DNA from 2 places in the Lysinibacillus sp. NPDC056220 genome. Region 1 is predicted to be linked to the other one. Evidence: riboswitches for the same ligand, from Rfam matches in the RefSeq annotation. Region 1 holds a riboswitch; the other holds the start of a gene.
The links. A riboswitch is a leader RNA that binds a small molecule or an ion and turns the genes downstream of it on or off. The one in region 1 is predicted to bind cobalamin.
Positions count from the first base shown of each region.

Region 2: it holds a riboswitch for cobalamin, as region 1 does, so the genes downstream of both, ACOZBY_RS11715 (ABC transporter substrate-binding protein) here and ACOZBY_RS08540 (energy-coupling factor ABC transporter permease) in region 1, are expected to answer to the same signal.

Region 1 is NZ_JBMOXD010000002.1:712,138-715,282, forward strand. Features, by position in the region: gene ACOZBY_RS08525 (energy-coupling factor ABC transporter ATP-binding protein) at 1-191, opposite strand, end outside; gene cbiQ (cobalt ECF transporter T component CbiQ) at 188-964, opposite strand; gene ACOZBY_RS08535 (energy-coupling factor ABC transporter substrate-binding protein) at 967-1,239, opposite strand; gene ACOZBY_RS08540 (energy-coupling factor ABC transporter permease) at 1,241-1,987, opposite strand; cobalamin riboswitch at 2,133-2,317, opposite strand; cobalamin riboswitch at 2,576-2,757, shown strand; gene ACOZBY_RS08545 ((2Fe-2S) ferredoxin domain-containing protein) at 2,900-3,145, shown strand, end outside.
Region 2 is NZ_JBMOXD010000003.1:333,576-336,720, reverse strand. Features, by position in the region: gene ACOZBY_RS11720 (GTP-binding protein) at 1-1,104, opposite strand, end outside; cobalamin riboswitch at 1,279-1,466, shown strand; gene ACOZBY_RS11715 (ABC transporter substrate-binding protein) at 1,631-2,626, shown strand; gene ACOZBY_RS11710 (precorrin-3B methylase) at 2,679-3,145, shown strand, end outside.

The sequences.
Region 1 (3,145 bases):
GAAATGGTTCCGGCTGTCGGTTTCAAAATGCCATTAAGATGTTGAAATAAAGTGGATTTTCCTGCTCCATTATGACCGAGTATAGCGATTTTTTTCCCTTTTGGAATGTCTAGTGAAATATCTGTCAAAGCCTTTGTTCCATCTGCATAGGTATAAGACAAATTAGTCAGTTGAAAATAATATGCTGTCATGAGAAGTATCCTCCATATACGATAAGGAATAAAAAAATAGCCATCATGCCGAGCCAGTTTTTTTTATTATAGACGGCCGTTTCGTGCCAATAAACCGTTTCACCGCCACGTGCCTGCATGGCATTGTTAAGCTCTCGACTACGCTGAAACATTTCAATAAACAACGCTGTAATCAGCATAGACATCGAACGTAACCATTGCATGGGTGAATGATGGCCAAGGCGGGCTTGCTGGGCTAAATGAATTTTTTGCATGCTTTCGAAAAAAATAAAAATAAAACGATAGGTGAGTTCTACTAACTCAACTAATAAAGGAGGGAGCCTCCATTGGCGAAGCACATAACAAATCTCTTGTACAGATGTTGTTAAAATTAAAAAATATAAGCAGCTTATACTGCCGAGTACGATAAAGAATAGCTGCTGTGCGGTAGCGATACTGGCTCTCCCAATAAAAATTGTCCAGCTCATATACGTAAATGATCCCATATGGGCTGGTAATACATGCGTTGCTGGCGCTATCGAAATTAGGATGGAGATGAGACTTGTGAATAAGAAAAATCCTGGTAGTAATAATAGCTTCGCATAGTATTTTAGTGGGATTGTCGCACCCCAAATGATAAAAGCACTCATTACAAAAAATGTAATGAGTGAAAGTCGTTCCTCTCTCATAATAAGCGTGAATAAAAGTAGTCCTAATGAAAATATCATTTTTTCTAGAGGATGAACGTACGCTAGCTTATTGAGATACGCATACTTATCAATGAGTAACATCATTCTTAACCTTCTTTATGCTTGCCACGCATATAGCCGATAAAGTAGCCGATAAAACCAGCACCAATAGCTGCTTGTAGCACGAATAATAAGCTTTCAATTTCACCACTGGGCGGTTCCCATAAACTATCAAACCATGGCTCATACTCTGCATTAATCTCTCCAATGGCAGCTTCGGCTTCACCATCAGCTCCGCCAAATTCTGCTCCCTTTTGGACGAAGAGCGGGATAATGGCCAATAGCACTACAATCGCTAATAGTAATAAATTTCGTTTCATATTAGTGCGCCTCCTTTGTAGAGAAAACACGTAAAGACTTTAATTCGCTAATATTATATTTTTTCATGAAGTTCATGACAATAACTGTTAATATCCCTTCACTCACAGCTAACGGGATTTGTGTTAAGGCAAAAATACTTGCGAACTTTGTAAATGAAGCCATAAAGCCACCGACTTCAGATGGGAAAGCAAGTGCTAATTGAATAGAAGTCACCACATATGTACCTAAATCCCCAAGCATAGCCGCAAAGAAAATAGCTAATGAAAACGATAACCCCATTTTTTGCGCCCCTTTAAATACAAAGTAGACGATAAACGGACCTACGATAGCCATCGAAAATGCATTAGCCCCTAATGTTGTGATTCCACCATGTGCTAAAAGTAAAGATTGAAATAATAAAACAATTGTCCCGATGACACTCATCGCTAACGGTCCAAATAAGACTGTTCCGAGACCTACCCCTGTTGGATGTGAACAGCTCCCTGTAACTGAAGGGATTTTTAAGGCTGATAGAACAAAGGCAAACGCACCAGACAGTCCCAGAATCATTTTTGTTTCTGGGTTTTCTTCGATTGTTTTACGAATAGAGCGCAATCCTAAAATAATAAATGGGACGGAGATTACCCACCAAAAAATAGCCCATTCGATTGGTAAAAAACCTTCCATGATATGCATGGCGAAGGCACGTTTTGGCACCATTAAAAAAGCCAATACAAAATAACTAAGTTTCCACCAAGACAGCTTCAATTTTCTTCCTCCAAACTATAAATAGATTTTTAGAATGTAGCGTGCGTAATAAAAAAAGCACTTTTCCGTTGTTGGAAAAGTGCATAGCTAAAAAAGCAAATAACATTCTCATCTGCTAAGCCGCACACCTATCCTCGTAGGATGAAACGATCACATATTTTCGGCAGGTCTCCTGGCTCTAGTTCAACACTTTATAGGTCTTCCCATCCATTGGACAGTGACATTTTCTATAAAGCTCCCTATTACAGTGGCGGGACCGCGCCGGACTTGAACCGGCTTCCCTTTTAAGTAAAATGACGAGCATTTTACACCAAAAATAGTAAGTTGTGAGATTTCACGACAAAGTGTACCACGAATTTCCATAAATATGCTATACTTTTTTATAAAAATTTTGAAATAGACTATCAATGTCGAAAATTCTGATTACTAAGGATTTTGAGAATAAAAGGGAACAACACCAATTTTAAATAACCAAAAACTCTCTGATAAAATTGATAAATTTGTCATGAATTTTTAAAGAAATATTGAAATTTTAAAATAATAAGATATGATTAAGACAGTTTTCTATTAAATATACAATTAAAAATTTCATATAAAACGTCGATAAGTGCTCGAAAAACTCGAGATAATAGGGAAATTGGTGAAAGTCCAATACAGCCCCCGCTACTGTAATAGCTGATGAAATCGCAATGCCACCTGTGCAAACTAGGGAAGGTGCGACAGTAAAATGAAGCTTAAGTCAGGAAACCTGCTTATCAGATTGTGCATGCAAACTTTTCGGAGGGAGAAGTTGAAGCAAAAGCGAGGATCTGTCTTTCAGTCTATTCGTTTTTATTTGGCTTCTACAAACCTTTACTCTTCGGGAGAGTAAAGGTTTTTCTTTTTCCAAAAGCAAAAGAGGGGAGACATAAAATGACAACGTGGAATTTAGAGGGGATGAAAACACATCTCTTTATTTGCAATGGCAGTAGCTGTATGAACAAGGATGGAGAAGAAATTACCCAAGCTATACGGGACGAAATACAGCGAAACGCACTAGATAAAGAAATACATACGACAAGAACACGCTGTAATGGACGATGTAAGGATGCTTGTGTGGTTATTGCTTACCCCCAGGGGAATTGGTACCGTGTACCATCAACGGAGCATGCTAGAACA
Region 2 (3,145 bases), on a different contig from region 1:
TTTTTCCTGCCACACGACACGCAATGACGGCTCCTCGGCCTCTAGTAAACGGAAAATCCTTAATACTTCTTTTATATGTTGCTCACCCTCATATTGAACTTTTGCCTGTAATGTAGGGACAAGCTCATAGGGCAGTGATAGCAATTTACTGCCAATTCGATCCCCAATATTTGCCTGACTGAGCCCTTTAACAGCGAAGATTTCACCAGCCTCAACTTGCTGAACAGTTTCAAATCGACTGCCGTTATATAGGCGAATTTCTGTTACTTTTTCTGTGATATCTCCAAATGTAAATTCATCCCGAATATGTAACTTGCCTGTAAGGGCCTTGATGAACGTTAAACGTTGATGTCCATCATGGCGTATTTTAAAGACCTCTCCTTGAAAAGGTGCTTCTGGCTCGAAGTGAGTACCCGTTAGGAATGGAAGTTGAGCAATAAATTCCTCAATGCCTTCATCCTTCAACGCAGAACCTATAAAACAAGGAAAGGCATCCTCATTTTTAATCATCGTTTGTAGTCTAGTCATGCATTGGCGATGTTCCAATGTTTCATTCAAAAAGTTATCTAGCAGTTCTTCATCACGCTCTGCCAGCCATTCCATAATCGTGCTTGAAACATAGTTTTCCTGCAGTGGTTCATCTATGAGGATTACATGTTCTGAGAAATCCTTATGCAGCTGAGTCATAACAGCTCTCACATCTGCTCCGTCACGATCTATTTTATTAATAAAAAAGAGTGTAGGGACATGATAGTTCCGTAAAAGCTGCCATACAGTTTCTGTATGACCCTGTATACCCTCTACAGCACTAATAATAATGATGGCATAATCCATGACCCGAATGGCACGCTCCATCTCAGGGGAGAAATCGACATGCCCTGGTGTATCGATCAGCGTATATGTATCGTCGCCGATAGTCATGCGACCTTGCTCGGCAAATATTGTAATGCCACGTTTACGCTCAAGCTCATGATTATCTAAATAGGCATCCTGATGATCGACACGACCCCGCGCTTGAATACTATTTGTATGATAAAGCATTTGCTCAGAAAAGGTTGTTTTTCCTGCATCAACATGAGCAAGAACCCCAATCGTCTTGTACATACTAAATCCTCGTTTCTATAGGTGGCTATGTTCTCATTGTATCAGAATACTAGCCAAATAATTCTTGTAAAATGATTCGTCTTTTTGTCGAAATAGTGCTAATATAATGATGATTGCAGATTTTGCAATTTACTCTGATTGCGAATTAACTCATGAACTGCTAGTCTATCAATAGAATGAATAGAACATATTGGTGCAAATGGCATTTGTCATTTTGCTTAAAAGGGAAATCGGTGTAATTCCGATGCTGTCCCGCAACTGTAAATGGGGAGTCTATACAGGATGCCACTGTAGTTTAACTATGGGAAGGTGTATAGATGATGAACCTAAGCCAGGATACCTGCCAGTATGTGTATGCTAACTAAGAACCACGAGGATGGGGATAGTGATAAAGGTAACTATACCGTTTTTTCACTATGCTACTCTCTTGGCGACAAGAGGGTTTTTTTATGCCCTTCCAATGATCCTGGTAGCAAAGAAGTCTCTGATTTCTTTCTATATTTATGACAACAAAGGAGAAAAGGACATGAAAAAATGGAGAAGTATATGGCTGGTCATGCTCATCGCGCTCATCGCAGTTTTAGGAGCGTGTGGTACAAAGGACAAGCCTGATTCAGCAACGCAAACTGAAAAAGTTGAACCGTCTGAGGCGACAACGACTGAGGTAATCATTAAAAATAATGGAACTACCCAAACCTATAAGGAAGCACCTACAAAGGCAATCAGCTTAAATCAGCATGTGACAGAAATTATGCTTGCATTAGGGCTAGAGGATTCCATGGTAGGGACTGCTTATTTAGATGACGAAATCTACGAGCCGCTTCAAGCAGCCTACGATAAAGTTCCTGTTCTTTCAGATCAATACCCAACGAAGGAGCAAGTCATTGATGCCGGGGCAGATTTCTTGTATGCAGGCTGGAAAAGTGGCTTTGGTGAAAAAGGTGTAGGAACACCAGAGGAGCTTGAGGAATTAGGAATTCATACGTATTTACATACAGCTTCTAATATGACAAAGCCAACATTAGAGGATATTTTCACTGATATTCGTCATATTGCAGAAATATTCCGCGTGGAAGATCGCGGCGAAGCATTCATTGAACAAATGACAAAAGATGTCGAAGAAGTTCAAGCTAAATTACCAAAAGATAGAGAAAATTTACGTGTGCTAGTCTTTGACAGTGGTGAAAAAGATGTATTCACAGCTGGCCAAAACTTTATGAATGAGCTGGTGACAATCGCTGGCGGTCAAAATATCTTTGGAGATGTGGAGTCAGGGTGGACAACCGTGTCGAAGGAAGATGCAGTAGATCGCAATCCAGCGGTGGTCGTCATAATTGATTATGGTGAAACAACGGCTGAACAAAAGATAAATTTCTTAAAAAAAGATCCAGCCTTGAAGGAAATGGAAGCAGTCAAAAATGATCGCTTTGTCATCCTTCCACTTTCAGCGGCATCTGAAGGGGTCCGTGCAGCAGAGGCCATTCAAATTTTAGCTAAGGGCTTCTACCCAGAAAACTTTTAAAAATTTCGAGCTAGCAAAGTGCTAGCTCCTTTTTCTTAAGGAGCGATAACTATTGAACGCATTTCGTCAAAACATACCAGATAAAACATTTGAGACCCTTAATCAGCAAGGTGGATTTTCGCGATTAGCAGTAAGCCCTGGCATTATCAATAAGCATTACACACCAGCCCAATTTCAAAAAATAGCAGAAATTGTAGGAGAGAAGGGAGCCATTAAATACTCGGCTTCCTATAGCATATTATTATCGATTCCCTCTAGTGAATTAACTGAAGCTACCCGTGCCTTACAGGAGGCTGGACTGTTTGTTGCATCGTCAGGGCCTCATATTGTTATGAAAGCATGTGATTTTTGTGACGGTGAAAAAATGGAAGCAGTTCCTCAAACAGAACAGCTCTATCAGGCGTTGGATGGTATAACCGTGCCTGCAAGAATGCGAGTCAATGTGAATGGCTGTGCATCCGCCTGTTATAATCCCACATATGATGACATCGGTTTGGTCTATCAGCATGAGAGCTTTGA